DNA from 3 places in the Nocardioides sp. WS12 genome. Region 1 is predicted to be linked to each of the others. Evidence: riboswitches for the same ligand, from Rfam matches in the RefSeq annotation. Region 1 holds a riboswitch; each other region holds the start of a gene.
What was found. A riboswitch is a leader RNA that binds a small molecule or an ion and turns the genes downstream of it on or off. The one in region 1 is predicted to bind cobalamin.
Positions count from the first base shown of each region.

Region 1 (10,135 bases):
ATCGTGACCACCGGCGTCCTGCTCCGCAGACTTCAGCGGGACCCGGCCCTCCCCGGCGTCGCCGCGGTCGTCCTTGACGAGGTCCACGAACGGCAACTCGACGCTGACCTGACCCTGGCCCTCCTGGTCGACGTGCGCGAGAACCTCCGCGACGACCTGCTGCTGGTGGCGATGTCCGCAACGGTTGAAGCAACGCGGACCGCGGCCCTGCTCGGCGACGCGCCCATCGTGACCGTGCCGGGCGCCTTGCACCCGGTGGTCGAGGAGTGGTGCCCGCTGCCCAGCGGCGTACTCCGCTCGGACGACCGGGGTGTCACACCGCGCTTCCTGGACCACGTCGCCGCGTGTGTACGGCGCGCGCTGGAGGAGCAGCCCGGGGACGTGCTGGTGTTCGTGCCCGGCGTCGGCGAGGTGTCCGGCGTGGTCCGGCGGCTCGGCGGCTCCGGAGTCGACGTACTCCCGTTGCACGGACGGCTCACCTCCGCCGAGCAGGACCTGGCCCTGACCGGCGGGCCACGGCGACGGGTCGTCGTGTCCACCGCCGTCGCAGAGTCGTCACTCACCGTTCCCGGAGTCCGCACCGTCGTTGATGCGGGACTGTCCCGCGAGCCTCGCACCGACCACCGTCGCGGGCTGGCCGGGTTGGTGACCGTCCGGGTCAGCCGGGCGGCCGCCGAACAGCGGGCCGGGCGGGCCGGCCGCGAGGGCCCGGGAGCGGTCTATCGCTGCTGGTCGCTGGCCGAACACTCCCACCTCTCCCTGCACCCGGAGCCCGAGATCGCCACGGCCGACCTCACGTCGTTCGCCCTCGAACTCGCGGTCTGGGGCAGCACCGACGGAGCGGGGCTGGCCCTGCTGGACCCACCGCCCGAAGGCGCCCTGTTCGTCGCGCGGGCCACCCTGCTCGACCTCGGGGCCGTCGACGACAAAGGGGCTGTCACGGACCGTGGCCGGGCCATCTCCCGCATCGCTGCCGATCCGCGGCTCGCGCGCGCGCTGCTCGACGGCGCCTCCGTCGTCGGGGCACGGCGTGCCGCGGAGGTCGTCGCACTGCTGTCCGAAGACGTCCGCAGCCCCGACGGTGACCTGGTCGCAGCACTGCGGTCGCTGCGCCGGGGCGGACCGGCGTCGTCGGGCTGGTCGTCGGTCGTACGACAACTGCAGGCCGCGCTGCCGCCTGACGTCCGTTCGCACGACGGCGAGCATGGCCTGACCGACGACGTGGCGGTCGGCCTCGTCGTGGCCCTTGCCCACCCGGGCCGGGTCGCGCGCCTGCGTCGCGGAACGACTGCCTACCTGATGGCCTCCGGGACGGGCGCCGTCTTCGGTCCGGGAGGGTCCGCCCTGGTCGGGCAGCCCTGGCTCGCGGTCGCCGACGTGGACCGCCGGCCCGGCATGCGGGACGCGACGATCCGGTCCGCGGCACCGCTGTCGGAGGCCCTGGCGCTGGAGGCGGCCGCGGCCCTGTGGCACGAGGACGAACAGGTCGACTGGGTTGACGGGCGCGTCGTGGCGCGGCGCAGCACCCGACTCGGAGCGATCGAGCTCACCACCGCGGGTCTGGAGTCGCCGGCACCGGAACTCGTCGCGGCTGCCGTGCGCGACGGCCTCCGGATCGAGGGGGTCTCCGTACTGCCCTGGACCGAGGCGTCGTCCGCACTGCGCGATCGGATGGCCTTCCTGCACAGAGCCCTGGGCCCTCCGTGGCCCGACGTGTCCGACGAGGCGCTCGCGGCGGGAGTCGAGTCGTGGCTCGGACCGGAACTGAGCCGCATCCGGGGAGTCCGCGACCTGCGCCGCGTCGACGTGCTCTCCGCGCTCCGGCGCCTTCTGCCCTGGCCCGACGCCGGGCGTCTCGACGAGCTGGCACCGGAGCGGGTGCAGGTGCCGAGCGGGTCGCAGGTGCGGGTGGCGTACGGCGAGGAGCAGCCCGTCCTCGCCGTACGCATCCAGGAGGCGTTCGGTTGGACCGCCACCCCTCGCCTCGCGGACGGTCGCGTGCCGCTCCTGTTGCACCTGCTCTCACCCGCCCGCCGGCCGGCCGCGGTGACCGCGGACCTGGAGTCGTTCTGGCGCACCGGCTATCCGGCTGTGCGGGCCGAGTTGCGAGGGCGTTACCCCAAGCACGCCTGGCCCGAGGACCCCTGGACCGCACCACCCACCCGCGGCGTCCGCCGCACCTGATGGCGGGTGGGCGACAGCCACGTGCTGGGGTTCCCAGCAACGCAACCCGCCAGTAACTTGTCCTCCAAGGCCTTGTGACGCCAGTCACATCACGGGAGGAAAGGGAGCCGCCATGCGCTCGTTCAGGAAGTTGCTCGTCACCGTGGGGGTGACCTTCTCGGTGCTCGTCGGGGGAACGCTGCCGGCACAGGCCGCCGTACCCGAAGGCGGTCTCAGCGAGGCGGTCTACAACTACCTCCACCGGCCCGACTACCTGCCCGGCGGCAATGACTGGACCTGCAAGCCGACTGCTGCCCGGCCCCATCCCGTCGTGCTGGTGCCTGGCACCTTCGCGAACCTCGGCGCCAACTTCACCAAGCTCGCGCCGCGCCTGAAGAACAACGGCTTCTGCGTCTTCGGTCTCAACTACGGCATGACGGCTCTCTCCAACGGCCGGGTCGGGGGCCTCGGCCCGATCGTGGACTCTGCCCGTGAGCTCGACGCCTTCGTGGCCAGGGTGCGCACCGCGACCGGCGCCGCCAAGGTCGACATCGTCGGGCACTCGCAGGGCGGCAACGTCCCCATCTACTGGATGAAGCGGATGGGCGGCGCGGCCAAGACGGCCCACTACGTCGGCCTGGCGCCGTCCTCGCACGGGACCGACCTCAACGGCCTCGTCGACCTGGCGGAGGACCTCGACTCGCTGGGCTTCATCAACGACGCGTCGGCCTACCTCGGCACCCGTGGGGTCACCGACCAGATGGTGACCAGCGATTACACGAAGGCGCTCTGGGCCGACACCAACACGGTCCCCACCGGCCCGAAGTACACCGTCATCATGTCGCGCTGGGACGCCGTCGTGACGCCGTACTCCAGCCAGCGGCTCGCGGGCACCAACGTGCGCAACCTCGTCGTCCAGGACTACTGCTGGAACGACAACATCGGTCACGCGGGTCTGGCATTCGACGGACCGACCATGCAGCTGACACTGAACGCGCTCACCGACGGACCGTCCTGGTTCTACCCCGTCTGCTGGGACTACGGCATCCAGTGGCTGTGAACTGAGCGGCCAGCGCACGGATTCCGACCGATCATCGTTTGCTGCACCTCGACAATCTGCGAACTCGTCCGACACGGACGTCCGGGAACTAGGATGGGTGCCCTTGTGCGGCGAGGCGCCCACGAATCGCAGTGGGAGGGTCTCGATGTTTCTCGGGCGCAGCGTCGGTGGGGTTCTCCTCATGGCACTCATCGGTTCGGGGGTCGGGCTGGCGCCCGCTCGAAGCGCAGCAGTCGACGTCGCGGTAGTCGCGGAGTCATCTGACGGGGTCGTCCTGCCGGTGGCCTACCGGAGCGACCCGCCGCAGGCCGCGTCGCGGGGTTCATCGACGTTCGCGCTCAGTCCGGTGACGACCATCGAGGGGACCGATGAGCTGCATAGGAAAGTGATCCGTGTGTCTGACGGCGCGGTGGTCCGCACGGTGCGCGTGGCCAGCCTGACGACGTCGTTCGACTTGCCGTCCATCGTGGGCGACCACCTGGTCACCCGGGCGACCGCGGGCTCGGGCTCGGGCAAGACGGTGACCGTCGACAACCTGACGTCCGGGCTGGTCCACGCCTACACCATTCCTGCCCACGAAGCGGCGGTCACCTACCCGGACTGGGCGGTGACGACGCAGCGTTTCAACGACGGCCGGAGGGGTGTGTTCCTTCACCGAGCTGACGGCACGAGCTCGGCGATCGCGGGGCCCTACCCGTTCTGCTCGACCGTCAACCTGTGGGACAGCGACGAGAGCGGGGTCATCTTCAGCCTCAGTTGTGGCGATGACCAGGGTCGCTTCCTGTTTGATCCCGCCACTGGCTCCGTCGAGTCGGCGCCGGGGTTGGTGCTCACCCCCAATCGCGTCCTGAACCTGCGCCCTGTCCCGGGCGAGCAGGAGGTGACCTGGGCTCCGCGGACAGATCTGACGCAAACGCACACGACGACGGTGGCGGTGGACCAGGGGACGACCCTCAAGGTGCTCGGCGATGGTCTGGTGGCTGACGAGCCGCAGCCTTGCGATGCCACTCGTTGCGGTGCCGACCTGCGCGCCGTCGACCTGGCGACTGGATCCCTGGGCGAGGTCCTGTTGTCGCACGCCGTCGCGAAGTTGTCGGCAAGCGATGGCAGCTTGCACGTCACGGTCGACGACGGTGGGACCGGTGAGCTGGCACTTCTCCGGGCGGGCGAGGAACCGCGGTTCTTCACCACACTCCCGGCCCAACCGGTGGAGCCGCTCGACGTGGGATTCTCCGGGGACCGTGTCGTGGTGTCGTCGCGCGAGATCAGCACCGACCCCGTCCGGGAGTACGCCGGCAGTGCATGGTCGGCGGTCGATGACCCAGTGACGGGTCTGCCCCTCTCCCAGAGCACAAGGCGCCGCGGCGGCCTGCTGGTGGCTGGCGACAGCATCGCCACCGAGAAAGCTGCCGGGCTGTGGAGGGTCGTCTGGCCGGACGGCGCCCGGACCGTGGAGTCCTCGGCATTCACGCTGGGTCACCGAGGTCAGCTGGTCGGACTCACTCGCTCTGACGATGGGCTGTGGCGGACCGACGTGCAGGACCTGCGCACCGGCGCGCAGGTGTGGTCCGGGGTAACCCCCGACTCGTCGGGCCCGGCTCTGGACGGCACCTGGGTCTGGCGCCTCGCCGATGACCACACGCTCGAAGGTGTCGACACCTCCCAACCGGGACCCGTCCGACAGGTGGGTCTCGGCTCCGAGTGCTTCGCCTCAGGACTGCAGGTCCGGGGCCGCTGGGCGCTGGTCAATTGTGGGAGCCAGCCCACGCTGTTCGATCTCGATGGTGGCGCGGCGCCCCGCGTCCTCCTCGACTACCTCGACGGGTCCACCTCTTGGCGCCTCGGCACCGACTTCGCCTACACCGTGTCGAGCTACCGGGTCCCTGCAGTCAGGGTGACGGACTTCTCCTCGACGCATGTCACGCGTGAGATCGGACAAGGGGTGGTGCACGTGGTCGCGGACGACGCGGGGAGCCATACGCTGGTGTGGACGGACGCGTTCGGGCGACTCACCCGTACCGACCTGGACTGGGTGACGGTCCCGCCGCTACTCACTCCCGATCGAACGGCACCGCGGCTGGTCTCCAGCAGCGGTTCGGCTCGCTACGTGCGTGGCGTCGACGGCCGACGCGCCGTGAGCGTCGGCTGGAGGTACTCCGACCCGGTCCGCAGCGGCGAGGTCGCTCCGTCCGGCGTCGCCTCGTACGACGTGCGGTGGCGCACCGCTACGCCGGCCGGTGCCTGGTCGGCGTGGTCGATGGTCTCCCGCTACACGCAGACTTCAATGACCCGGACCTTCCGTGACGAGCAGACAGCCTGTTTCCAGGTCCGCGGCAGGGACCGAGTTGGCAACCTGTCCTCGTGGTCGACGAGCAGGTGCACCACCATCGACGGGGAGCCTCCGGTCCTGACCCGCGCCTCCATCGACACGTCGCGGTTCGACCGGCTTCTCTTCCGTTACCGCGCAACGGACACCTACGGCATCAGCCACTACGTCGTTCGCTACCGCCTGGGCTCCAACTCCGCGCCGTGGATGGCAAGCGCGAGGTGGCTCCACCTCACCCAGACGTCCGTCAGTCGCGTTCGAAGCCCCAGCCGCACCTGTTTCAAGGTCACTGCGGTGGACCGTGTCGGCCACCGCGACACCGCGATCAGGTGCGTACGCGGCAGGTAGCGGACCGATCACTTCTCCGCAGCTCGACCGTCGTTACCTGCGACAGTTCAAGCGACCACAGGAGTGAACCGTGGAGACAACCGCACCAACCCCGACCGGGCCGATCGGCGCCGATGAAGCCGAGTTCATGCAGGCAGCGCGCACCGATGACGGTGGTCGGTTCGCGTTGCTCACCGAACGCTTTCGACGCGAACTGCTGGTCCACTGCTACCGCATGCTTGCGTCGTACGACGACGCGCAGGACCTCACGCAGGAGACCTTCCTTCGCGCGTGGGCGAAGCGGGAGTCCTTCCAGGGGCGGGCGTCGTTGCGCACCTGGCTGTACCGGATCGCGACCAACGCCTGCCTGGACTTCATCGAGAAGAGGCGTGACCGTACGCCCGTGCCGGCCGATCTGCACGGCGTGGGCGGGACGGGCACGGAGGTGCTCTACCTGCAGCCGTGGCCCGATGGCCAGCCGGACGACCCGTACACCCAGGTCGTGGCCCGGGAGACCATCGAACTGGCGTTCATCGTGGCCGTGCAGCACCTGCCCGCACGGCAGCGCGCCGTACTCATCCTGCGCGACGTGCTCGGCTGGCCGGCCCAGCAGACGGCCGACGCCCTTGAACTCACGCTGGCCTCGGCCAACAGCGCGCTCGCGCGGGCCCGGGCCACGATGCGCCAGCACCTGCCGGATGGTCGGCTCGACTGGAGTGCCCGCGCGGGGCAAGGGTTGAGCGAGGCGGAGCAGACCCTGGTGTCGAGGTACGTCGAGCATCTCGAGAACCTCGACCTCGACGGGTTGGCGGACCTCCTGCGCGACGACGTGAGGTTCGCGATGCCGCCGCAGGTCGGCGTGTGGGTCGGTCGCGCAGCGGTCGTCCAGACCTGGATCGACGGCGGGCTCGACAAGCTGGAGCCGACCGCGTTCCGGTGCCTGATCACGACGGCGAACGGCCAGCCGGCCGTGGCGGCGTACCACCGTTCGCCCGGCGCCACGACCTACGAAGCGCTGGCCCTGGACGTGCTGCGGGTCGAGGGTGGGCTGGTCGCCGAGATGCTCACCTTCGGGCCCGAGATGTTCGAGCGCTTCGGCTTGCCGGAGGAGCTGTGAACCGAACCTGCCGGGCGTCGTACCAACCAAATTCGGGGCACCTCGGCTGATACCGCCCCGAAAATGGTTGGTACGACGCACACGAGTGACGTGCGACTGAGGGTTGCCTGAGTTGGCCCTGCTAAGTTCGCAGCGCCAGTCGTACTCCGAAGGGAGTCAGGGAACCCGGTGAGAATCCGGGACTGACGCGCAGCGGTGAGGGTGACGGGCGAGGCACTTTGCCACTGGATCAATGCGATCCGGGAAGGCGCTTCGTCTGGATGATCCCGAGTCCGAAGACCTGCTGGCCGTGGGCGACAACGTCCGCGTGATCTGTCCAACAGGCCTCGCGACAAAGGTCTCGACATGAGATGAGAACTCATGATGCGCATTTCCCGACCCCTGGCGACCCTTGCCTCCGTCTCGCTCCTGACGGTGCTCACCTCGGTGCTCACCGCCTGCGCGGGCGCTCCGTCCGAGGAGAAGGCGTCGTCCACCACGGATGGGTACCCGGTCGAGGTCACCACCTGTGGCTTCACCTCCACCCTCGACGCCAGGCCCACCCGGGCGATCACGATGAACCAGGGCGCGACCGAGGTCGCGCTCGCTCTCGGCGTCGAGGACCAGCTCGCAGGAACGGCGTACATCGATGACGCCGTCCCCGCGAAGTGGAAGGAGGCCTACGACGCGGTGCCGGTCCTCTCCGAGCAGTACCCCGACCACGAGACCGTCATCAGCGCCAAGCCGGACTTCGTCTACGGCTCCTACATCAGTGCGTACGACGACGAGGCCGCTGGTTCGCAGAAGCAGCTGGAGGACCTGGGCATCGCGTCGATGACCTCGCTCTTCGGGTGCGGCGACGGCGACGCGAAGCCCGTCGGTGGCACCACGTTCGAGACCGTCTGGGACGAGATCGACCTGGTGGCGAAGGCGTTCGGCGTCCCGAAGCGGGCCGAGACGATCCGCACCGAGCAAGCGGCGGTGCTCGAGGAACTCGCGGCCGAGAAGCCCGGCGCTGGCGTCGACGTGTTCTGGTACGACTCGGGCGACAAGACGCCGTACGTCGGCACCGGGGAGGGCGGCCCGCAGCTGATCCTGGATGCGGTCGGCGCGACCAACGTGTTCGCGGACATCCCGCACGGCTGGACCGATGTCGCGTGGGAGAAGGTCATTGCGGCCGACCCCGACGTGATCGTCCTGGCCGACGCCTCGTGGTCGACGGCGAAGGAGAAGATCGCCTACCTCAAGAATGATCCCGTGCTCAGCACGATGCGTGCCGTGAAGGCCGGGGCATTCGTCGCCTTGCCGTTCTCGGAGACCACGCCGGGAGTGCGGCTCGCTGATGGCGCCGTCAACGTCGCCGGGCAGCTCGAGGAATTGAAGCGCTGATGTCCGTGGCGCTTTCGTCGCGCCGGGCCCTCGGGCTCGGCGCGACCGGTGGCCTGCGCGTGATCAGCCTGGGCGCGCTGCTCGTCGGTGTGCTGGTGGTCAGCGTGGTGATGGGCGTGGGGATCGGGTCGGTCCCGATCCCGACCTCGACGGTGCTCGAGGTCATCGCCCAGCGCTCGGGCTTCGGCGGGGACGTCTCCCTGCTCGACGACCAGATCGTGTGGCAGTTGCGGATGCCCCGGGTCCTCGGTGCCGCGGCCACGGGCGCGGCGCTGGCGCTCGTCGGTGTGGTGCTGCAGTCACTCACCCGCAACGACCTCGCGGATCCCTACCTGCTGGGCATCTCCGGCGGCGCGGCCGTCGGTGCCGTCAGCGTGCTGGTGCTCGGTGTCTCGGTCGGCGGCCTGCTCGCCACCACGATGCTCACCCTCGGTTCGTTCCTCGGCGCCCTCGGCGCCCTCGCCGCGGTCCTGCTGCTCGCGACCGGGCGGGCAGGCGACCTGCCGCCGGCCCGCACGGTGCTGGCGGGTGTGGCGATCGGGCAGGTGTGCGCGGCGTACACGTCCTTCGTCACGATCATGAGCGGCGACCACGACGCCGCCCGCCGCGTGCTGGCCTGGACGATGGGATCGCTGGCCGGCCTCCGTTGGGACTCGGCGATCCTGCTGCTCGTCGTCGCCGTGGTGGCGTCCGTCGCCGTCCTCGCCTTCACCTCGGACCTCGACGCCTTCGCCTTCGGTGAGTCGGCGGCCAACTCGCTCGGGGTCGCGGTGAACCGGACCCGCTGGATCCTGCTCACGGGTACGGCGCTGGTGACCGCCAGCCTCGTCGCCTACACCGGCGCCATCGGGTTCGTCGGACTCGTCGTGCCTCACGTCGTGCGGCTCCTCGTCGGACCGAGCCACCGTCGGCTGCTGCCGTTGAGTGCGTTGGTCGGAGCGATCCTGCTGGTGTGGGCCGATACGGCGGCCCGCTCGATCATCGACGGCCAGGAGATCCCGATCGGCGTGGTCACGGCCGTGCTCGGTGCACCCGTGTTCGCCGTACTCCTGCGACGGGAGCGGGCGCGATGAGGGCCGCGGAGATCACGTGGGGCGTCCCCGAGCGGACGATCCTCAAGGACGTGTCCCTCGAGTGCTCGCCCGGCACCGTCACCGGCCTGCTCGGGCCGAACGGCTCAGGCAAGACGTCCCTGCTGCATATCCTTGCCGGGCTGTGTCGCCCGGACGCCGGCGAGGTGCACCTCGGTGAGCAGAGCCTGCATCGCCTGAACGCACGGGACCGGGCACGCCGGGTGGCGGTGCTCGAACAGCACTCCGTCACCGGGCTCGACCTGCAGGTCCGCCAGGTGATCGAGCTCGGGCGGATCCCGCACCGCGGCCGCTGGCCCGCGTCCCGCACCGAGGGTCGGGACGCGATCGACCGGGCCATCCGGCTGGCCGAGGTCGGCGACCTGCTGGACCGCCGATGGCAGACCCTGTCCGGCGGCGAGCGCCAGCGGGTGCAACTCGCCCGGGCGCTGGCGCAGGAACCCGAGATCCTGATCCTCGACGAGCCGACCAACCACCTCGACCTGGGCCACCAGATCGACTTCCTCACCACGGTACGGCGGTTGGGGCTCACGGTGATCGCGGCGCTGCACGACCTCGACCTCGCGGCCGCGTTCTGCGACCAGCTGGTGCTGCTCCAGGACGGCGCGGTCGTGGCGTCGGGTGCCGCGGCCGACGTGCTGACGCCGGCCACGATCCAGCAGGTCTACGGCGTGCAGACGTCC
Region 1 is NZ_CP053928.1:658,091-668,225, forward strand. It holds gene hrpB (ATP-dependent helicase HrpB) at 1-2,184, shown strand, start outside; gene HRC28_RS02945 (alpha/beta fold hydrolase) at 2,297-3,223, shown strand; gene HRC28_RS02950 (hypothetical protein) at 3,405-5,897, shown strand; gene HRC28_RS02955 (RNA polymerase subunit sigma-70) at 5,968-6,993, shown strand; cobalamin riboswitch at 7,113-7,296, shown strand; gene HRC28_RS02960 (ABC transporter substrate-binding protein) at 7,354-8,361, shown strand; gene HRC28_RS02965 (iron chelate uptake ABC transporter family permease subunit) at 8,361-9,434, shown strand; gene HRC28_RS02970 (ABC transporter ATP-binding protein) at 9,431-10,135, shown strand, end outside.

Region 2 (10,135 bases), 2.0 Mb from region 1:
GATGCCGGGGGAGGCGTGTCCCTGGATGAAGAGCTGGTCCGGGCCGCCGGCGCCCTTGATCGCGGGCGCGTCCTTGCCGCGGAAGAAGTGGTTGAAGCCGACCTCGTAGAGGCTGGCGCTGGACTGGTAGGTGGCGATGTGGCCGCCGACCTCGAGTCCCTTGCGGTTGGCGCTCGACACCATGACCGCGGCGTTCCAGCGGATGAACGCACGGATCCGGCGCTCGACGTCCTCGTCGCCCGGGAACCACGGCTCGCGCTCCGGCGGGATCGTGTTGATGTAGTCGGTGCTCCGCAGGGCCGGCACGCCGACCTGCGCCTCTCGGGCCCGTTCCAGCAGGCGCAGCATGACGTAGCGGGCGCGTTCGCGGCCGCGCTCGTCGATGAGCGAGTTGAACGATTCGATCCAGTCCTGGGTCTCGTCCGGATCGATGTCGGGCAACTGGGTCGGCAGGCCTTCGTGGATGACGGTGGGTGACGTGATCACGCGGTCGGCGGGGGTGGTGCCGGACGGAGTGGCGTCAGTGGTGTCGGAGGTCACGGACCCCATCGTGGCACCGATCAGGTGACCAGAAAATCTACCCAGGAGTAGTTGTCATTGAGTCCGTTCAGTGGCGCAGGGTTGCGCCGCGGTACCTGACTCCGCTGGACTGTTCCCCAACCCGCGCGATGCGGGACCTTTGTCGTACCCCTTGAACAGCCCAAACCTGGAGGACTCACCGTGACTTCGACCGCCGCCGGCGGCACCACCCCGACCGGACCCGCAGAGCGCATGGGTCTCAATCCGGGGATGGTGGTTCAGGAACTCGGCTGGGACAACGACACCGACGACGCGCTACGCCTCGCGCTCGAGGACGCCATTGACGGCGACCTGGTGGACGGTGACTACGGCAACGTCGTGGACGCCGTCCTGCTGTGGTGGCGCAACGACGACGGTGACCTCGTCGACGGTCTCGTCGACGCGTTGACCGACCTCGTCGGTGGCGGCGTGATCTGGCTGCTCACCCCGAAGATCGGGCGTCCTGGCGCTGTTGATGCCGCCGACATCGCCGAGGCGGCGCCGACGGCGGGGCTGTCGCAGACGACCTCCGCGACCGTCAGCAAGGACTGGGGCGCGACCCGCCTCGTTGCGCCCAAGACGATCGCCTGACAATAGGCACATGCAGAAGCTCACGACGCGCATCAAGGGAGCCCGCACCAGCCTGAAGATCCTCACGGACTCGGGCATCGTGCGGCCCTACTCGCCGGTGGTCCTCGCCGGGATGGTCAACGCCCTGCGCCAGTGGAGCACCACGCCTGCCGGCGGGTTCAAGACCATCGCGCTGCGCCGGCCGAACGAGACCGCGATCATCGACGAGCGTGGCTCGCTCACGTGGTCGCAGGTGCAGACCCGCACCAACGCCCTGGCCTACGGTCTGCGCGCCCGGGGCGTGAAGTCGGGCGACGGCGTGGCCGTGATGTGCCGCAATCACCGCGGATTCATTGAGGCCTCGATCGCCGTCAGCAAGCTTGGCGCCGACGTCCTCTACCTCAACACCGCGTTCGCCGGCCCGCAGCTGGCTGACGTGCTTGCACGTGAGAAGCCGCGGGTCGTCATCCATGACGAGGAGTTCACCCAACTGCTCGCCGGCGCCGACATCGAGGACAGCGTCCTGGGCTGGACCGACGGAGAGCCCGGCGACGACAGCCTCGACGGCATGATCGCCGCCCGTACCGCGGCCGGCGACACCGCTGACCTGACCCCGTCGGGTCGCAGCGGCCGCACGATCATCCTGACCTCCGGCACGACCGGTACGCCGAAGGGTGCGCCCCGTCCGCAAGGCGGCATCCCCGCCGCCGTCTCGATCCTGTCGCGGATGCCGCTGCGCAGCGGCTGGAAGTGCCACGTCGCCGCCCCGCTGTTCCACACCTGGGGCTTCGCGCACTACCAACTCGCGATGATGCTCGGCACCACACTCGTGCTGACCCGTAAGTTCGACCCCGAGAGCGCCCTGAAGGTCCTGCGCGACGAGGACTGCGACTCGTTCGCCGTCATCCCCGTGATGCTGCAGCGGATCCTCGCGCTGCCCGAGGCCACGCTCGACCAGTACCCGCTCCCGAACCTCAAGGCCGTGGCCTCCTCGGGCTCCGCCCTGCCCGGTGACCTGCCCACGCAGTGGATGGATCGGTACGGCGAGAACCTGTACTCCATCTACGGATCGACCGAGATCGCGTGGGCCTCGATCGCCTCGCCCCAGGACCTCCGTGAGGCCCCCGGCACCGCCGGGCGGCTGCCGCACGCCACCGTCGTCCGGATCTTCGACGCCGACGGAAACGACGTCCCGACCGGGCAGTCCGGCCGGATCTTCGTCGGCAACGACCTGCAGATCGAGGGCTACACCGGTGGCGGCGGCAAGGAGATCATCCAGGGCCTGATGTCCTCCGGTGACGTCGGCCGCTTCGACACCGAGGGTCGCCTGTACGTCGAAGGCCGCGACGACGAGATGATCGTCTCCGGTGGCGAGAACGTCTTCCCCAAGGAGGTCGAGGACTGCCTGGCCGGTCACGACCGCGTGGCCGAGGTGGCCGCGATCGGGGTCGAGGACGCCGAATTCGGCAAGCGGCTCAAGGCGTTCGTGGTCCGCGTCCCCGACACGGAGCCGGTCACGGTCGACGAACTCAAGGACATGGTGAAGGCGAACCTCGCCCGCTACAAGGTCCCGCGCGAGATCGTGTTCCTCGACGAGCTGCCCCGCAACGCCACCGGCAAGGTGCTGAAGCGGGAGCTGGCCGCGCACGAGTCCCAGGAGTGAGGCCCTCGGCAGATGGCTCTCCGCCCGCCGCGGAGGGCATCGCGCTCGGTGGCCTCGCCCCCGACTTCACGCTGCGCGACCAGTTCGGCCAGGACATCTCCCTGGCGTCGTACCGCGGGAAGAAGGCGGTGGCGCTGGTCTTCTACCCGTACGCCTTCAGCGGCGTGTGCACGGGGGAGATGGGCGGCATCCGGGCCCGGCTCGACGAGTTCCTCACCTTCGACACCGAGATCCTCGCGATCTCCTGCGACCCGGTCTACGCGCTGCGCGCGTTCAGCGACTCCGACGGCCTGAACTTCGGCCTGCTGAGCGACTTCTGGCCCCATGGTGAGGTCGCTCGCGCGTACGGCGTCTTCGACGACGCCGCCGGTTCTCCGCAGCGGTCGTCGTACGTCGTGGACAAGGACGGGCGCCTCAGCTGGGCCGTCCATCACCGCAATCCGGACGCCCGAAACCTCGACGATCTGCTCGTCGCGCTGCGCAACGCCGCCGGCGAGTAGGCCATCCGGACTGTTCGCGTAGTCATTTCGGATCATTTTCAACGAAATTTGCCGCGATGGGTTGGAACCGCCGGAAACGGCCGTTAGAGTTCACCTTGTTGAACCGCTGGAGACCCGAGACTCCGGCGGTTCAGCTCATTTTTGGCTGAGCGTGTCTTCGCCGAAGATGCGGGCGAGCAAGCTCGCCGGTGGACGGCTCTCGACACGCTGCCAGCCCCGCAGTTGGCTTTCGTAGGGCTCGCCTTGGTCTGGCGGCAAGCCTCCTGGTGCGAGCGCAGCGAGCCTCCCGGTGGTTGAGGTGCGAGCGCAGCGAGCCTCCCGGTGGTTGAGGTGCGAGCGCAGCGAGCCTCGAAACCTCCGGCGTCAGATTCGCTCGGTGCAGTTCGCCAGGATGCCCGCCAGTTCGGCGGGCTTGGTGAACATCGGCCAGTGGCCGGAGTCGATGTCGGCGAAGTCGAGGCGGGTGGCCTTGGTGAGGGCGGGGATGTCGCCGGACTCGAGCCACTCCTTCGCCTCGGCGGGCGAGAACTCCGGGCAGACCAGTGTCACGGGCACGTCGTAGCGGCGCTCGTCGGTGAGGCGGACGATGCCCTGGGTGATGGCGGCCGGGACGGCGATCGCACCCGCGGCGACCGTGGCCTTCATGTCGTCGGGGATGTCGTCGGAGTCGGGGCCTGCGAACGGCTCCCAGCCGGGGAACGGTACGACGCCGTCCACGGGCTCGAAGAAGCCGAAGTACTTCTCGCCGTCCTGACGGGGCATGCCGCCGATCAGCGCGACGTGGGCGACCTGCTCCGGCCGCGTGTCCACAGCGGCCCACGCCAGGGCGCAGGCAGCCGAGTGGCCGACCACCAGGGCCGGGCCGTCGGCGGCGTCGACGGCCGCGACGACAGCGGCCACCTGGTCGTCGTACGTCGCGTCGGCGTTGCCGTCACCCTGTCCGGGCAGGGTCAGCGGGATCGGGCGGTGGCCGAGCTTCTCCAGCTCGGGCACGACGGCGTCCCAGGCCGATCCGTCGAGCCACATGCCGGCGATGAGCACGATGTCCATGTCAGTTCTCCTTCTCAAGGGGGTTCGGCACCAGCCTACGAAGGGTTCCGGACATTCCCCTTCCGGATTGTTCCCAGCGCTGTCAGGGTGTTCCGATGAGCGAGATCAGTCCGACCGCGCGAGCGCTGAGGACGCTGGAGATCCTGCAGGCCCGACCGGGGTGTACCGCTGACCAGCTTGCCGAGCGACTGGGGGTGACCGATCGGGCGGCACGTCGCTACGTCGCCATCCTGCGCGAGGCCGGCATCCCGGTCGAGTCCGTCCGGGGGCCGTACGGCGGCTACCGGCTCGGACGCGGAGTGCGGCTGCCGCCCCTGGTCTTCAGCGCTGCCGAGGCGCTCGGACTGGTGATGGCGGTCCTCGACGGCCGCCATGCCGCCGCGGACAACGAGGATCCCGTGGGCTCCGGTCTGGGGAAGATCATCCGTGCCCTGCCGGTCCACGTGGGACGGCAGGCCGCAACGATGCGCGAGCACGCGCGCGCCGTACCCGCCCCCTGGGCGAAGCCCGATCCTGAGGTGACCAGCGCACTGGTCGAAGCCGTGGGCGAGCAGCGACAGGTGCGGATCGGCTATCGCAGTGCGGCCGGGAACAGTCACACCTTCGAGGTGGACCCGTGGTCGGTGGTGGTGCGCTACGGGCGCTGGTACCTGCTCTGCTTCGCCCACCACGCCGACGCCGTACGCACCTATCGGATCGACCGGGTGACGTCGGTGGGGAAAGGCACCCGGACCTTCGAGACGCCCGAGGGGCTCGATCCGGTGGCTGTCCTCGAGGAGAACCTCGCTTCGGGGTGGGACCACGACACCAGGGTCGTGTTCCACGCCCCCGCCTCTGAGGTGGTGCCCTGGCTGCGGCCGACGATGGGCCGGATCGAGCCGTTGGACGAATCGCGCTGTGTCGTCGTGGGCAGCACCAACAACCCGACGATGTACGCAGGCGAGTGGCTGGCGGGGATGCCCTTCGACTTCACGGTCGAGGGCGGGCCGGAGTTGCGGGCGGCGGTGGCCGCGGTGGCGGCGAAGCTTGCGCGCGCCGTGGGGGAGTGACGGAGGCCGCCGTTTCGGGCCTGAGGGGGCGCCTTCGCTACGCTGATGCGGCTTCTGGGGCGTATAGCTCAGCGGTAGAGCGTCCGCCTTACACGCGGATGGTCGGGGGTTCGATCCCCTCTGCGCCCACAAGTTCTGCGCCCACCAGTACGACCCGTGTCACTCCGTGATCCGCAGGCCGGCGAGCCCGTGCCCCTTGCTGGCCATGCCGAGTGCCACGAACCAGCCGACGACGGTCCAGCCCAGCGCGAAGTTCATGACTCCGATGGCGTCGGCGTTCGCCTTGCCGCGGGTGGTGGCGACGGCCCAGGGAAGCAGGTACCCGCAGGTGCAGAAGGTGGCGAGCCAGGTCAGCAGGACGCGCCGGAAGCGGCGCCGGTGCTGGTCGCTGACCAGTTCGAGGTACATGGCGGCACGGTAGTGGATCCCGGTGTCGGGCAGGGGCGAACCGCTCAGCGCGTATCGGCAGCCGCTGGGCGACCTGCCCGGTCGGAGGGCAGCGGTGACCGGGTCGTTTCTCCTAGGGTGGGCGTCGTCACATCCCTGTCGCCAGGAGGCACCTGTGTTCGTCCCGTTCAGCGTCAACGACTTCCTCGACCGCGCAACGGCGGTCTACGGCGATCGGATCGGCGTCGTGGACGAGCCCGACCAGCCCGCGGCCAGTCTCGGCGAGCTGACCTATGCGCAGGTCGGAGCGCTCGCGCGTCGCCAGGCCGCGAAGCTCGACGAACTCGGCATCGGCGTCGGTGACCGCGTCGCGATCGTCAGCCACAACAGCAGTCGGCTGCTGACATCGTTCTACGGCGTGAGCGGTTGGGGCCGGGTGCTGGTGCCGGTGAACTTCCGGCTGAGTCCCGACGAGGTGCAGTACATCGTCGAACACTCCGGGGCGCGGGTCCTCTACATCGACCCCGAACTGGAGGAGTCGCTCGCTGACGTGAAGTGCGAGCAGAAGTTCGTGATCGGCGACGACGATGCGCTCTACGCGGCCGAGGGCGCAGAGCCGCAGCCGTGGGAGTACGACGAAGGGGCGACGGCCACCATCAACTACACCTCCGGTACGACGGCACGACCCAAGGGCGTCCAGATCACCCACCGCAACATCTGGATCAACGCGCTCACCTTCGGACTGCACGCGCAGCTCAACGACCGTGACGTCTACCTGCACACGCTGCCCATGTTCCACGCGAACGGCTGGGGGATGCCGTTCGCGATGACCGGTATCGGTGCCCAGCACATCGTGCTGCGCAAGATCGACGGTGCCGAGATCCTGCGCCGGGTCCGTGATCACGGTGTCACGGTGATGTGTGCCGCTCCGGCGGTCGCGGCCGCCGTACTCGAGGCGGCGCAGACGTGGGAGGGCGAGATCCCCGGCCGGGACCGGGTGCGGATCATCATGGCCGGTGCCCCGCCGCCGACGAAGACCGTCGTGCGGGTCGAGGAGGATCTCGGCTGGGAGTTCATCCAGATCTACGGCCTCACCGAGACCTCGCCGCTGCTGACCTTCAACCGCACCCGCGCCGAATGGGACGACCTGACGGCACCGGAGCGCGCGGCGAAGCTGACGCGTGCGGGTGCTCCGGCCCTGGGCGTCCGGCTGAAGACCGATGAGTCCGAGGAGGGCGCGGGCGAGGTGCTGGCCCGGTCGAACGTCGTGCTCGAGGGGTACTGGGAGCAGCCGGAGGAGTCGGCGGCCGCGCTGAAGGACGACTGGTTCCACACCGGTGACGGCGGCTACCTCGGCGACGACGGCTACCTGACGATCGCGGATCGCAAGAAGGACGTGATCATCACCGGCGGCGAGAACGTCACGTCGATCGAGGTCGAGGACACGCTGTTCTCCCACCCGGCCGTGGCCGAGGTCGCAGTGATCGGCGTCCCCAGCGAGAAGTGGGGCGAGACGATCAAGGCGCTCGTGGTCCTGACCGCCGACGCCACCGCGGGCCCCGAGATGGAGGCCGAACTGATCCGCTGGTGCAAGGACCGGCTGGCTGGCTACAAGTCACCGACGTCGGTGGAGTTCCGCGACGAACTGGCCCGCACGGCGACCGGCAAGTTGCAGAAGTTCAAGCTGCGCGCGCCCTACTGGGACGGGTTGAACCGCCAGGTGAACTGAGCGGTCGGGACGAGCGAGGCAGTCCAGCCGGCAGCCTGCCAGGCGGCGACGGTCTCGCCTGCCCAGGCGGACACCGCGGCGTCGGCCGAGTCGATGACGTCGATCTCGGTCGTCACCGGCGCTGCTGCGGGGACGAGCGGCTGACCACTGATCGGGTCGGTCAGGTCGGGTCCGCCGTCGACGCAGGTCGCGCGGACCAGGCCGATACCGAGGCGCCGCTGGTTCAGGGCGAGGCTCAGCGCGGCGATGCCGGCGTCGCCGTACCCGACGACCGAGAGGCCGTCCGGCGGGTGCACCGAGGACTCGCGGGCATAGCGAACCGAACGCAGCAGATCGCCTCCGTCGGCCCACGTCGGTACGACGACACGAACCTTCCCGCGGGTGGCGATCCGGCTGGCGAGCGCCGCCACGGCGTCGGGGTCGGACCGCACCGCCGGATGCCACAAGAGGAGGGTGTCTGCGTTCGGGTGTCCGTGTACCGCGACCTGGATGCCGGGCGACTGCTGTGTGACCACGGGACCACCGTAGGCTGAGCACCCACATGTCCGTGGCACAGGAACCCGGTGCGAGACCGGGGCGGTTCCGCCACTGTGATCCCAGCTGAGCAGATCGGCACGGGTGAGCCAGACACTGGTCGCGGACATCAGCCACCGATCGAGGGGCGCGAACCCCGAGGAGGAACCTGTGCGCATCGCACTCCTGTCCACGTCCGACACCGACCTGCTCTCTGCCCGATCGAGCGGCGGCGACTACGGCTGGGGCAACCCCAACCGCTCGGACCTTGCTGATCTGGTCGCGCTGGCCGAGGGTGCCGACCTGGTCGTCCTGCGCCTGCTCGGCTCCCCGCAGCAGTACGACGCCGAGCTGGCCGCGTTGCGCGGCACCGGGCGTCCGCTCGTGGTGCTCGGCGGCGAGCTCACGCCGAGCGCGGAACTGATGGAGACCTCGACGGTCCCGGTCGGTGTCGCCGCTGAGGCGCACCGCTACCTCGCCGAGGGTGGCCCGCGGAACCTGGCGCAGTTGCACGCCTTCCTCTCCGACACCGTGTTGCTGACCGGTGAGGGGTTCGAGGCGCCAGAGGTGATTCCGGCGTGGGGGATCCTCGAGCGCCCGGAGGTTTCGAGGCTCGCTGACGCTCGCACCTCAACCACCGGGCACCTCGCGAAGGTGGGGGTGCTGTTCTACCGGGCGCACCACGCGAGCGGGAACACGGACTTCGTGCACGCGCTGTGTGACGCGATCGACGCGACGGGTGATGCCATCGGCGTGCCGGTGTTCGCGGGTTCGCTGCGCGCGGCGCCGGACGAGTTGTTCACGGCCCTGGGTGACCTCGACGCGCTGGTCGTCACGGTGCTGGCTGCCGGTGGCAGCACGCCCGCTGCTGTCAGCGCCGGTGGCGACGACGAGACGTGGGACGTGGAGCGGATCGCTGCGCTCGACGTGCCGGTCCTGCAGGGCCTGTGCCTGACCAGCAGCCGCGAGGAGTGGGAGGCCTCCGACGACGGCGTCACGCCGCTCGACTACGCCAACCAGGTCGCCATCCCCGAGTTCGACGGCCGGATCAGCACCGTGCCGTTCTCCTTCAAGGAGATCGACCCCAACGACCCGGCCGGCCTGCCGTCGTACGTCGCGGACGCGGAGCGCTCGGCCCGGGTCGCCGGCCTCGCGGTGAACTACGCCCGCCTCCGCTCGGTGCCGCAGAACGAGAAGAAGCTCGCGCTGATGCTCAGCGCCTACCCGACCAAGCACGCCCGCATCGGCAACGCCGTCGGCCTCGACACCCCGGTGTCGACCGTCCGCCTGCTGCTTCGGCTGAGGGATGCGGGCTACGACCTGGGGTCGGACAATGTCGTGACCCGCGTACTCGGGGATTTCGAGGCTCGCTGCGCTCGCACCTCAATCACCGAGGCGGAGACCGAAGCCGGTGATGCCCTCATTCACGCCCTCATCGCGGCGGGTGGGCAGGACGAGGAGTGGCTGACGCAGGCGCAGTTGACCGACGCGCACGTGCGGATCACCAAGGCCGACTACGACGCCTGGACCACCGACGTCCCGGCCGACCTGCGCGACGCGATGGTCGAGGCCTGGGGCGAGTCCCCGGGCTCGCTGTTCATCAACGACGCGGGCGAGATCGTGCTCGCCACGCTGCAGGCCGGCAACATCGTGCTGATGATCCAGCCGCCCCGCGGCTTCGGCGAGAACCCCGTCGCGATCTACCACGACCCGGACCTGGCTCCGAGCCACCACTACCTGGCGGCGTACCGCTGGGTCCAGCACGGTTTCGGCGCCCACGCGGTCGTCCACCTCGGCAAGCACGGCTCGATGGAGTGGCTGCCGGGCAAGAACGCCGCCCTGTCGGCGTCCTGCGCGACGGACGCGGCGATCGGCAGCATGCCGCTGATCTACCCGTTCCTCGTCAACGACCCGGGCGAGGGCGCGCAGGCCAAGCGCCGCGCGCACGCGACGATCATCGACCACCTGGTGCCGCCGATGGCGCGTGCCGAGAGTTACGGCGACATCGCGCGACTCGAGGGCCTGCTCGAGGAGTACGACAAGATCTCCGCGATGGACCCGGGCAAGCTCGCGGCCATCCGTGGCGAGATCTGGCAGCTCATGCACGCCGCTGAGA
Region 2 is NZ_CP053928.1:3,831,470-3,841,604, reverse strand. It holds gene aceE (pyruvate dehydrogenase (acetyl-transferring), homodimeric type) at 1-486, opposite strand, end outside; gene HRC28_RS18570 (DUF3052 domain-containing protein) at 772-1,149, shown strand; gene HRC28_RS18565 (AMP-binding protein) at 1,160-2,791, shown strand; gene HRC28_RS18560 (peroxiredoxin) at 2,788-3,291, shown strand; gene HRC28_RS18555 (alpha/beta hydrolase) at 3,655-4,341, opposite strand; gene HRC28_RS18550 (WYL domain-containing protein) at 4,437-5,390, shown strand; tRNA gene HRC28_RS18545 (tRNA-Val) at 5,448-5,519, shown strand; gene HRC28_RS18540 (superinfection immunity protein) at 5,550-5,798, opposite strand; gene HRC28_RS18535 (AMP-binding protein) at 5,953-7,506, shown strand; gene HRC28_RS18530 (hypothetical protein) at 7,473-8,021, opposite strand; cobalamin riboswitch at 8,006-8,160, shown strand; gene cobN (cobaltochelatase subunit CobN) at 8,191-10,135, shown strand, end outside.
Region 2: linked by a shared signal. The riboswitch ahead of cobN (cobaltochelatase subunit CobN) and the one ahead of HRC28_RS02960 (ABC transporter substrate-binding protein) in region 1 are both predicted to bind cobalamin.

Region 3 (10,135 bases), 2.0 Mb from region 1:
GAGGTGGTCGTGCAGCAGGTTGACCTCGTCGACGTACAGGATGCCGCGGTGGGCGCGGGCCAGCAGGCCGGGCTCGTACTCCGCCTTGCCCTCGGTCAGCGCGCGCTCGAGGTGCAGCGAGCCGAGCACGCGGTCCTCCGTCGCGCCGACGGGCAGTTCGACCAGGCGCACGGGGCGGGTCTCGACGGGCGCATCGGCAGCGAAGGGGCCGTCGGGCGAGGAGTCGGGGTCGTGCGGGTCCGAGGAGAACCGGTCGCCGGCAATCACGTCGATCGGCGGCAGGACGGCGGCCAGGGCCCGCACGATCGTGGACTTCGCGGTGCCCTTCTCGCCACGCACCAGGACGCCACCGACGTCGGGCGCGATGGTGGTGAGGATGAGGGCGAGCGCCATCGGGTCGGGACCCTCGGGCCCATCCGCGCCGACGACGGCCCCGGCGGCAGCCCCGACAACAGCAGTGAACGGGAAGTGCTGGGTCATGTGAGACGTGCCTTTCGCTGGACGCGCTCGGTGGAGTAGAGGTACGACTCCGCATCGGAACCCGACGCCAGGGCCGGGCCGACGAGGATCACGGCTGCCTGCCGGAGTCCGGCTTCCTCGACGAGATCGGCGATCTGGCCGACGGTGCCGCGCAGCACCTGCTGTTCGGGCTGGGACGCGCGGGACACGACGGCCACCGGGCAGTCGGCCCCGTAGAACGGCTCGACCTCGGCCATCAGTTCGCGGGTCCGGGTGATCGCGAGGTGCAGCACGAGCGTCGCGCCGGTGGCGGCGAACGCGGCCAGCGACTCGGTCTCGGGCATCGCCGTGGAGCGAGCCTGGGTGCGGGTCAGCACGACCGACTGCGCGACCAACGGGACGGTGAGTTCCCGCCCGACGATGGCGGCCGCAGCGGCGTACGCCGGCACCCCGGGCGTCACGTCCCACGGCACACCCGCGGCGTCCAATCGCTTCGTCTGCTCGTGGAGCGCGGAGTAGAGCGACGGGTCACCCGACGTCAGGCGTACGACGTCGAGGTCGGCCGCGTTCGCCTCCACCATCACGGCCGTCATCGCGTCGAGGTCCAGCTCCTGGGTGTCGACCAGGTTGGCGTCCTCCCGGCAGTGCGAGAGGACGGCAGCGTCAATGTAGGTGCCGGGGTAGAGCACCACGTCGGCGCTGGCCAGCATCGAGGCCGCGCGCAGGGTGATCAGGTCGGCGGCGCCCGGGCCGGCTCCCACGAAATGGATCGTCATGACTTCTCCCAGGTCCACTGGACAACGGCCCGGGAGGGAGTCCAGCCGGTGAACCGGCCGCCCAGGGGAGTGACGTGCTCGACGGACAGCCGGGTGAGCTCGCCCCCGTGTTCGTGGAACGACGCGATCAGCAACTGCTCGGTCTCCAGCGTGACGCCGTGGATGACCAGGCGGCCGTTGGGTGCCAGGCGGTCGAGGCAGAGCTCCAGGAGCCCGGGTGCCGTGGCGCCACCGCCGACAAAGATGGCGTCGGGACGAGGGAGGTCGGCGAGTGCGTCGGGCGCGCGGCCTTCGACGACCCACAAGCGAGGAACCCCTAGCTCGGCGGCGTTGCGATTGATCCGCTCGACCCGGGCAGGGTCGGACTCGACGGCGATCGCGTTGGTGCGCGGATGAACACGGAGCCACTCGATGCCGACGGAACCGGCGCCCGCGCCGATGTCCCAGAGCAGTTGCCCCGGCTTCGGCTCGAGCCGGGAGAGCGCGCTCGCCCGCACATCGCGCTTGGTGAGTTGGCCGTCGTGCTCGAAGAGGTCGTCACGGATCCCCGTGGCCCACGTGTTGATGTCCGGCTCCGAGGCGGGAATCTCGATGGCGAGCACGTGGAGTCTCGGCAGGTCGCTGGACCAGGCGCCGTAGTCGTGCGTCGTGCCGTCGTAGCGGTACTCGTCGGGCCCACCGAGGTTGCCGAGGATGGTCATCCGGGTGTCGTCGTAGCCGTCGGTGTCGAGGAGTTCGGCCACGGCCATGGGCGTGGTCTCGTCGGAGGACAGCACGAGCAGTCGTTGTCCTGCGGCCAGTTCCCGTCGGAGGGCCGCGGGGTCGCGGCCCACCAGCGACACGACCGTCGTCTCCTCGGCCGACCAGCCCATCCGTGCTCGGGCCAGCGCCACCGACGACACGGCCGGAACGACCGTGACGGCGTCCGGACCGAGCAGACGGATCAGGGTGGTGCCGATCCCGCTGACCAGCGGGTCGCCGGAGGCCAGCGCGACGACCCGCCGGTCGTCGTACTGCTGCAGGAAGGTGGGGAGACCGGTCATCGGACGCGGCCACGGGGTCCGCACCTGGCCTTCGACCGCGGGCACCAGATCGAGGTGCCGCTCGCCGCCGAACAGCACCTCGGCGGCTTCGACGAGAGCACGGGACGACGGAACGAGACCGTCCCAGCCGTCCGCGCCGATACCGACGACGGTGATGTTCACTCCACCCATCGGGGGGTCCAGACCGAGCCGTTGGGCTCCACGCGGGTGGAGGAGGCGCCGATGATCAGCAGGCACTTCATGTCGATGGAGTCGGTGTCGAGCTCGCCCAGGGTCGTCACGACGATCGACTCCTCGGAGCGACCGACGTCGCGGCCGACGATGACGACGGTGTCGGGGGAGCGGTGCTCGAGCAGGATCTTCTGCGTCTCCACGACCTGCTCGCGACGCGAGCGCGACGCGGGGTTGTAGATGCCGAGGACGAGGTCGGCGTCGGCGATCGCGCGCAGGCGCTTCTCGACGACGGCCCACGGCTTCAGTCGGTCCGACAGGCTGACGATCGCGAAGTCGGCACCGATCGGAGCACCCGCACGAGCGGCCACGGCCTGGACCGCGCTGACGCCGGGAAGGACCCGCACGGGAACGGTCGCGTGCTCAGGGTGAGCCGGATCAGCGGCGGCTTCGAAGACCGCGGCGGCCATGCCGAAGACGCCGGCGTCGCCGCCCGAGACGACAGCGACGCGTTCGCCCTTGAGGGCGAGGTCGAGGGCGAACCGGGCCCGGTCCACTTCGACGGTGTTGCCCGACGCGTGGCGGGTCAGCCCGGCGCGCTGGGGGACACGGTTGACGTACGGCGCGTAGCCGACGACGTGCTCGACCTCGGCCAGCGCTTCGCTGGCCTCGGGGGTGAGCCAGCCGTCCGGGCCGGGGCCGAGGCCGATGACGAGGAGTTCAGTAGGTGCAGGAGCTGCGGAGGTTTCGAGGCTCGTCGCTTGCGCTCCTCGCACCTCAACCAGCGAGACATCGCCGGTGGTTTCGAGGCTCGTCGCTTGCGCTCCTCGCACCTCAACCAACGAGCGCAGGCGTGACGCCGTCGGGCGGTGCGCGGAGTCACCGGGCACGACGATCAGCGAGAAGTACGGGACCGAGTCCGCGTCGACGTCAGCCACGGGCAGCCAGCGCTGCTCGGGCTGGGACGCACGTTCGACGTACCAGGCGCCGTCGAGCCGGCCGGCCTGCTCGAGCGCCGATCGGACGGCGGGGAACGTGCGGCCGAGCTTCATGATCACGGCGCCGTCGGTGTCGGCCAGGCGGCGGGCGAGCTCGGCCTCGGGCAGGGTGCCGGGCAGCACAGTCAGCACGTCGGTCTGGCGGACCAGGGGGGCCGGGATGGCGGCGGTCGCGGCGGCGAAGGCCGGGATGCCCGGGACGACCTCGGTCTCGAAGCGGTCGCGGAACCGGTCCAGCAGGTACATCGAGGAGCCGTAGAAGAGCGGGTCCCCCTCCGCCAGCAGTACGACGTCACGACCCGCGTCGAGGTGTGCGGCAAGCCGCGCTTCGCACTCGTCGTAGAAGTCGGCCAGTGCGCCGACGTACCCGCCGGGGTGGTCGGTGCTGCCGGTGGTGACGGGGTAGCGCAGTTCCTCTTCGATCGCGTCGGTCGGGATCAGGTGTGCGGCGATGCGGCGGGCATGCGACTGCTTGGTGACGCCGGCGTGGAACGCAACGACGCTGGCGGCGCCGATCAGGCGCTCGGCCTTGCGGGTGATGAGTTCGGGGTCACCGGGTCCGATCCCGACGACGTGGAAGGACGCGGTCATTCCTCCTCCTGTGCCAGTGCGTTGACGGCGGAGGAGGCCATCGCGGAGCCGCCGCGGCGACCGCGGACGGTGACGAACGGGATGTCGATGCCGTGGTCGGTGGCGAAGGAGGCGAGCGCGTCCTTGGACTCCGCGGCGCCGATGAAGCCGACCGGGCAACCGACGATCGCGGCCGGGCGGGGACCGCCGTCGAGGATCATCTCGAGCAGGTGGAAGAGCGCGGTCGGGGCGTTGCCGATGGCGACGACGGCTCCTTCGAGCAGCGGCTCCCACAGGGAGACGGCCGCCGCGGTGCGGGTGGTCGACCACTTCTTCGCCAGTTCCGGCGTGCGGGGGTCGGTGAGGAAGCAGTGCACCGGGTTGTCGGCGGGCAGGCGGCCGGCGGTGATGCCCATGGCGACCATGCGGGCGTCGCAGAGGATCGGTGCACCGTTGGACAACGCGGCTCGAGCGGCCGGGACCAGGCCGGGGTGGACGACGAGGTCGCGCACGAGGTCGGTCTGGCCGCTGCCGTGGATCATCCGCACGGCGACCTTCTCGGCCTCGGCCGGGATGCCGGTGAGGTCGGACTCGCGGCGGATGGTTGCGAACGAGTCGACGTAGATCGCGGGGCCGTCGGCGATGTACTCGTAGCGGCGCGGCGGTGCCGTCAGGGCGCTCAAGCCCGACAGGTCGATCTCAGTCATTGCGGTTCTCCTCAGGAATCAGCACACCGTGCCACGGCGTCACGACGACCAGGTCGCCCCGGCCGGTCCGTGACGCGAGCATGGAAGCGACCATGCTGGCATCGATGCCGGTGTCGTCCACCGGCACGTGCTCGCCGCCGGCCACGGGGCCGAAGTCGAGGGGTGCGCTGGTGATGTCGGCGCCGGGCGCGGGCGCGACCGGGTCAATCAGGGGTTCGGGAAGTTCGGTCACGTGCCAGGGCGCGTCCGGCCCCTCGCCGCGGGCAGCGAGGAACAGGCGGGCCAGGTCACCGATCGCGTCGGCGGCATCGGCGAGCGGGACGACCGGACCGAAGGAGGTCCCGACGACCAGTTGTGCGGAGTCGGTGGACAGGGCGACGAGGCCCAGGTCCCGATGCCGGTCGGCGAGGTCGCCGCGGCCGTCATCGAGGGTGAAGAGGAAGCGGCCGGGCAGCCCGGCCAGGGACGGGTCGCTGAGCAGCAATCCGTCGAGTGCGGCCACGACGGGACGGAGGTCGGCCCGCCCGCCGGCGATCCCAGTCTGTGGTGACGCCAGCACGTTGCGGATCCGGTCGTGCTCTCGCGAGGGCAACAGTCCGGTGGCTTCGAGGGCGACGAGCGCCGGCTCAGCCAGTCGGTCTCCCGCAGCACTGTCGACGGGCATCGAGCGGATCTGCAGGTTGGCGCGCGCGGTCAACCGCACCCGCCCGTCGCCGTACTCATCGGCCACGGCAACCAGCGCCTGCAGCGCCTTCAGGGAGATCCGACCGCCGGGGATCCGGATCCGGACGAGACCGCCGTCAGCGGCGAGCCACGGGTGCACGATCCCCGGGCAGCGGTCCGGCCGGCTGCGGTTCGTGGCCATGGCGGTGCGGTCCTTCGAGGTCCGGGGGCTCGTCGCGTCGCCCCTGCAAAATTCCTTGGTGACCTCGCGACGGTTGTCGCAAGGGCCAGCAGGTCTTCGGACTCGGGATCCTCCGGTGCGAAGCGCCTTCCCGGACCCGAAGATCCAGTGGCTGTACCGATTTCCCGGTGCTTCGCCCGTCACCCATACCGCTGCGCGTCAGTCCCGGACTCTCACCGGGTTCCCTGACTTCCACATGTTCGCACTTCCGTGGAGGTCGACTGGCCCGAGCAGGGTATCAATCCCGCTCTGCACCGCACCTGCGTGCCCACGGCGACCCCAGTAGCCTGAGCGTCATGCCCACGCTCCAGGACGTCACCGACCTGATCCACGGCTGGTACCCGCCCTCGACCGCGGACAGTTGGGACGCCGTCGGCCTCGTGTACGGCGACCCGGGCCAGTCCGTGAAGAAGGTTCTCTTTGCCGTCGACCCGACGCCGGCGGTCGCGGCAGAAGCGGCCGAGTGGAAGGCCGACCTGCTGGTCGTGCACCACCCGCTGTTCCTCAAGGGCGTCACGGGATTCGCCGCGACCACGCCCAAGGGCCGCACGCTGCACACCCTCGCGAAGGCCGACTGTGCCCTGCTGACCGCGCACACGAACGCCGACCAGGCCGTCGGGGGAGTGTCTGAGGCGCTGGCCCACGCGCTCGGCCTCACCGACCTGACGCCGATCATCCCGGCGTCTTCCGAGCCGGTCGACAAGCTGACGGTCTTCGTCCCGGCCGACGCCGCTGCTCCGGTGCGCGCTTCGATCGCCGAGGCCGGCGCCGGCCGGATCGGCGACTACGACTTCGCCTCGTTCACCAGTGCGCCGGGCCAGGGGCGGTTCCGTCCGCTCGACGGCGCCAACCCGATGATCGGCACCATCGGTGACCTCGAGACCGTCGAGGAGGTGCGGATCGAGGTGGTTCTCGCGCGCTCGCTGCGGACCGCCGTGGTCCGCGCGATGCTCGCCGCCCACCCCTACGAGGAGCCCGCGTACGACGTCGTCCAGCTGGCCGACAACGGGCTCACCACGACCGGTACTGGTCGGATCGGGACCGTTGCGCAGGTGACGCTGACCGAGTTCGCCGAGTCGGTCGCGAAGGCACTGCCCGCCACGTCCCACGGCGTGCGGGTCGCCGGGGATCCGGAGCGCCCGATCAAGCGCGTCGCTGTCTGCGGTGGGGCCGGTGACTTCCTGCTCGACCGCGTCGCCGGGCTCGATGTCGACGCCTACGTCACCAGCGACCTGCGGCACCACCCGGCCGCGGAGTTCCTCGAGAAGGGCGGACCGGCCCTGGTCGACATCGCCCACTGGGCGGCCGAATCGACCTGGTTGCCGGTCGTCGAACAACGCCTCGTCGATGCGCTGGGAGACGCCGTGGAGACCCGGGTGAGCACGATCGTCACCGACCCTTGGACAATGCACCTGTGAGCGCACCGATGAGCACCCGATGAAGGCCGACCCCGCCGCCCAATTGCGCCTGCTCGACCTGCAGGCGCTGGACGCCCAGATCGATCAACTCCGCCACCAGCGCACCCATCCTGCCGAAGGTGCGGAGATCGCCGAACTGCTCGGCAAGCGTTCCGATGTCGACGGCCGGATGCGTGACCAGCGGATCGTTGTCGACGACCTCTCCGTGGCGCAGGCCAAGGCTGACGCCGACGTCGAGACCGTCAAGGTGCGCCGCAAGCGCGACCGCGACCGGATGGACTCCGGTGCGATCGCCAACCCCAAGGACCTCGAGCGGATGCAGCACGAGCTCGACACCCTCGAGCGCCGGATCACGGTGCTGGAGGACGAGGAGCTCGAAGTCATGGAGCAACTCGAGGAGGCGCAGTCCGCGCTGGCCGAGCTCACCGGCGCGATCGAGACCATCGACGCCCGGCTCGGCGAACTGACCGCAACCCGCGACGCCCGCGGCGCCGAGCTCGACGCCGAGGCCGCGACGGTGGGCGCCCCTCGCGCCGGCATCGTTGCCGAGATCCCGGCCGACCTGCTCGCGCTCTACGAGAAGCTGCGCGCCAACCAGGGCGGCGTCGGCGCCTCCGAACTGCGCCAGCGCGCCTGTGGCGGTTGCCAGATCCGCCTCGACGCCGCCGAGCTCCAGGTCATCCGGGGCGCCCCCGTCGACACCGTCGTGCGGTGCCAGGAGTGCCAGCGGATCCTGGTGCGGACGTCGGAGAGCGGTCTCTCGTGACCGGAGCGGGTCGTCGTACTGTCCTCATCGAGGCCGACGGCGGCTCCCGGGGCAACCCCGGGTCGGCGGCGTACGGCGCCGTTCTCAAGGACGCCGTGACCGGCGAGGTCCTGGCCGAAGACGGTACGACGATCGGGTTCGCGACCAACAACGTTGCGGAGTACTCCGGCCTGATCGCGGGCCTCAGGCTCGCTGCGGAGTTCACTCCGGACGCGAAGGTCGAGGTCAGGATGGACTCGAAGCTCGTCGTCGAGCAGATGGCCGGCCGCTGGAAGATCAAGCACCCCGACATGCGGGTGCTCGCCGACGAGGCGCTGGCGCTCGCCCCGGCCGGGACCGTCTACACGTGGGTCCCGCGGGAGCAGAACGGTCACGCGGACCGGCTCGCCAACGAGGCGCTCGACGGTGTGCGGTCGGGTGTCACGGCGGCCATCGAACCGGCTGTGGTTCGGGTTGCTGACAGTGCTGGCGACGGTGCTGGCGACGGAATCGCCGACGAGCCCGAGTCGCTGGTCGAGGAACTCGAATCGCCTGCCGCCACCCCGGTCGCCCCGCCCGGAATGGGATCGCCGACGACCCTCGTCCTGGTCCGCCACGGCGTCACGCCACATACGACCGGCCGCAAGTTCTCCGGCGGACTCGGTGGCGACAACCCCGCCCTCTCCGCGGAGGGCCGCGCGCAGATCACCGAAGCAGCCGAGTGGCTCACCGAGCTGCGCGACCACATCAGCGTCGTCGTCTCCTCGCCCGTTCGTCGTACCCGCGAGTCCGCCGAGATCATCGCCGCGAAGCTGGGCCTCCCGGTCGAGGAGGAGCCCGGTTTCGCCGAGATGGAGTTCGGTGACTGGGACGGGATGACCTTCACCGAGGTCGGCGAGAAGGACAAGGCCGGGCTGGAGGCATGGTTCGCCGACATGGCCGCCTCGCCGCCGGGCGGGGAGTCGTTCCTGACGGTGCAGGCCCGCGTCCTGGAAGCCCTCGCGCGCCTGCTCAAGAAGCACGCCGGCAAGACGGTCGTCGTGGTCAGCCACGTGACGCCCATCAAGACGCTCGTCGCGCACGCCGTCGATGCCCCGCTGGAGTCGCTGTTCCGCATGGAGCTCTCGCCCGCAGCGGTGTCGGTGCTCTCGTTCTACGAGGATCTGGCCACGGGGGAGCAGAAGGGCTCGATGCGGTTCTTCAACGCGCTGCCTGCTGGCCGGCGGACGTTGCTCGACACCGGCCGCTGGTAGTCCTGGGAGTGACGGCTACAGCTCGCTGACGACCACGTCGAGCTGCGTGCCCGTCTTCCCGGGCGCACCGATCTCGACAGTCCAGCCGAGGCGCTCCAGCGTCGCGGCGAGGGCCGCAGGGGTGCGCGGGTCGGCGCCGTCCTCGAGCAGTTCGCGGACGATCCGCCCCTTGGTGGCCTTGTTGAAGTGGCTGACGACCTTGCGGGTGCCGTTGTGCTCGTGCAGGACGCGCACGGTCGCGACCCGGCGAGCGAGCTCGGGCGCGGGACGCCAGAAGTTCGCGTACATCCCCGAGCGCAGGTCGACCAGCAGCCCGCGGCCCAGCGCTGCGGTCATCACCGGCGGCAGCGCTTCGCGCCAGATCGCGGCGACCGGCCCGACCAGCGGGAGCGAGGCATCGCCCGAGAGGCGGTACGACGGAATGCGGTCGCCGAGCCGAACCATCCCGAAGAGGCTGGACGCCACAGCCACGCGGCTGGTCGCACGCCGCTTCGCAGCAGCGGACAGGGTCTCGAGGTCGAGGGCGTCGTAGAGGACGCCGGTGTAGATCCGGTCCGCGCGGGCCGTCGGCGCGTCCACCAGGTCGGCGTTGCGGTCGATCAGGTCCAGTTGCCCCGGTGAGAGGCCGAGCACCGCGGCCGCCTTGTCCGCGTCGTCCCGGCACAGTGCGACGAGTGCGTCGAGCACCTCGCTGCGTGCGGCGGTCAATTCGGGCGAGGAGAGCGACGCGAGGTCGAGCGCCTTGCCCCGGGTCGGAACGGACTTGCCCTCACTCGGCGGCAGCAGGATCAGCACCGGGAAAGGATAGGGCCCTCGCCCCGTGTTCTAGTCTCGGCCGCATGCCGAGCAACGTCGTGGTCCGGGTCAAGGCGAGCTCTCCTGCGCTGACGCAGGGGCTCGAGGAGATCGCCAAGGAACTGGAGTTGCCGGGGGAGTTCCCCGCCGACGTGACCAGCGCTGCCGAACGGGCAGCGGCGGACGTCGTACTCCCGGAACTGGACCGGACGGACCTGCCTTTCATCACGATCGACCCCGCCGGCTCGATGGATCTCGACCAGGCGCTGCACATCGAACGCGCCGGCCAAGGAAAC
Region 3 is NZ_CP053928.1:3,797,654-3,807,788, reverse strand. It holds gene HRC28_RS18415 (magnesium chelatase subunit D family protein) at 1-480, opposite strand, end outside; gene cobM (precorrin-4 C(11)-methyltransferase) at 477-1,235, opposite strand; gene cbiE (precorrin-6y C5,15-methyltransferase (decarboxylating) subunit CbiE) at 1,232-2,449, opposite strand; gene cobJ (precorrin-3B C(17)-methyltransferase) at 2,437-4,038, opposite strand; gene HRC28_RS18395 (precorrin-8X methylmutase) at 4,035-4,724, opposite strand; gene HRC28_RS18390 (nitrite reductase) at 4,717-5,589, opposite strand; cobalamin riboswitch at 5,659-5,869, opposite strand; gene HRC28_RS18385 (Nif3-like dinuclear metal center hexameric protein) at 5,925-7,046, shown strand; gene HRC28_RS18380 (C4-type zinc ribbon domain-containing protein) at 7,066-7,812, shown strand; gene HRC28_RS18375 (bifunctional RNase H/acid phosphatase) at 7,809-9,044, shown strand; gene yaaA (peroxide stress protein YaaA) at 9,060-9,839, opposite strand; gene HRC28_RS18365 (RNB domain-containing ribonuclease) at 9,884-10,135, shown strand, end outside.
Region 3: linked by a shared signal. The riboswitch ahead of HRC28_RS18390 (nitrite reductase) and the one ahead of HRC28_RS02960 (ABC transporter substrate-binding protein) in region 1 are both predicted to bind cobalamin.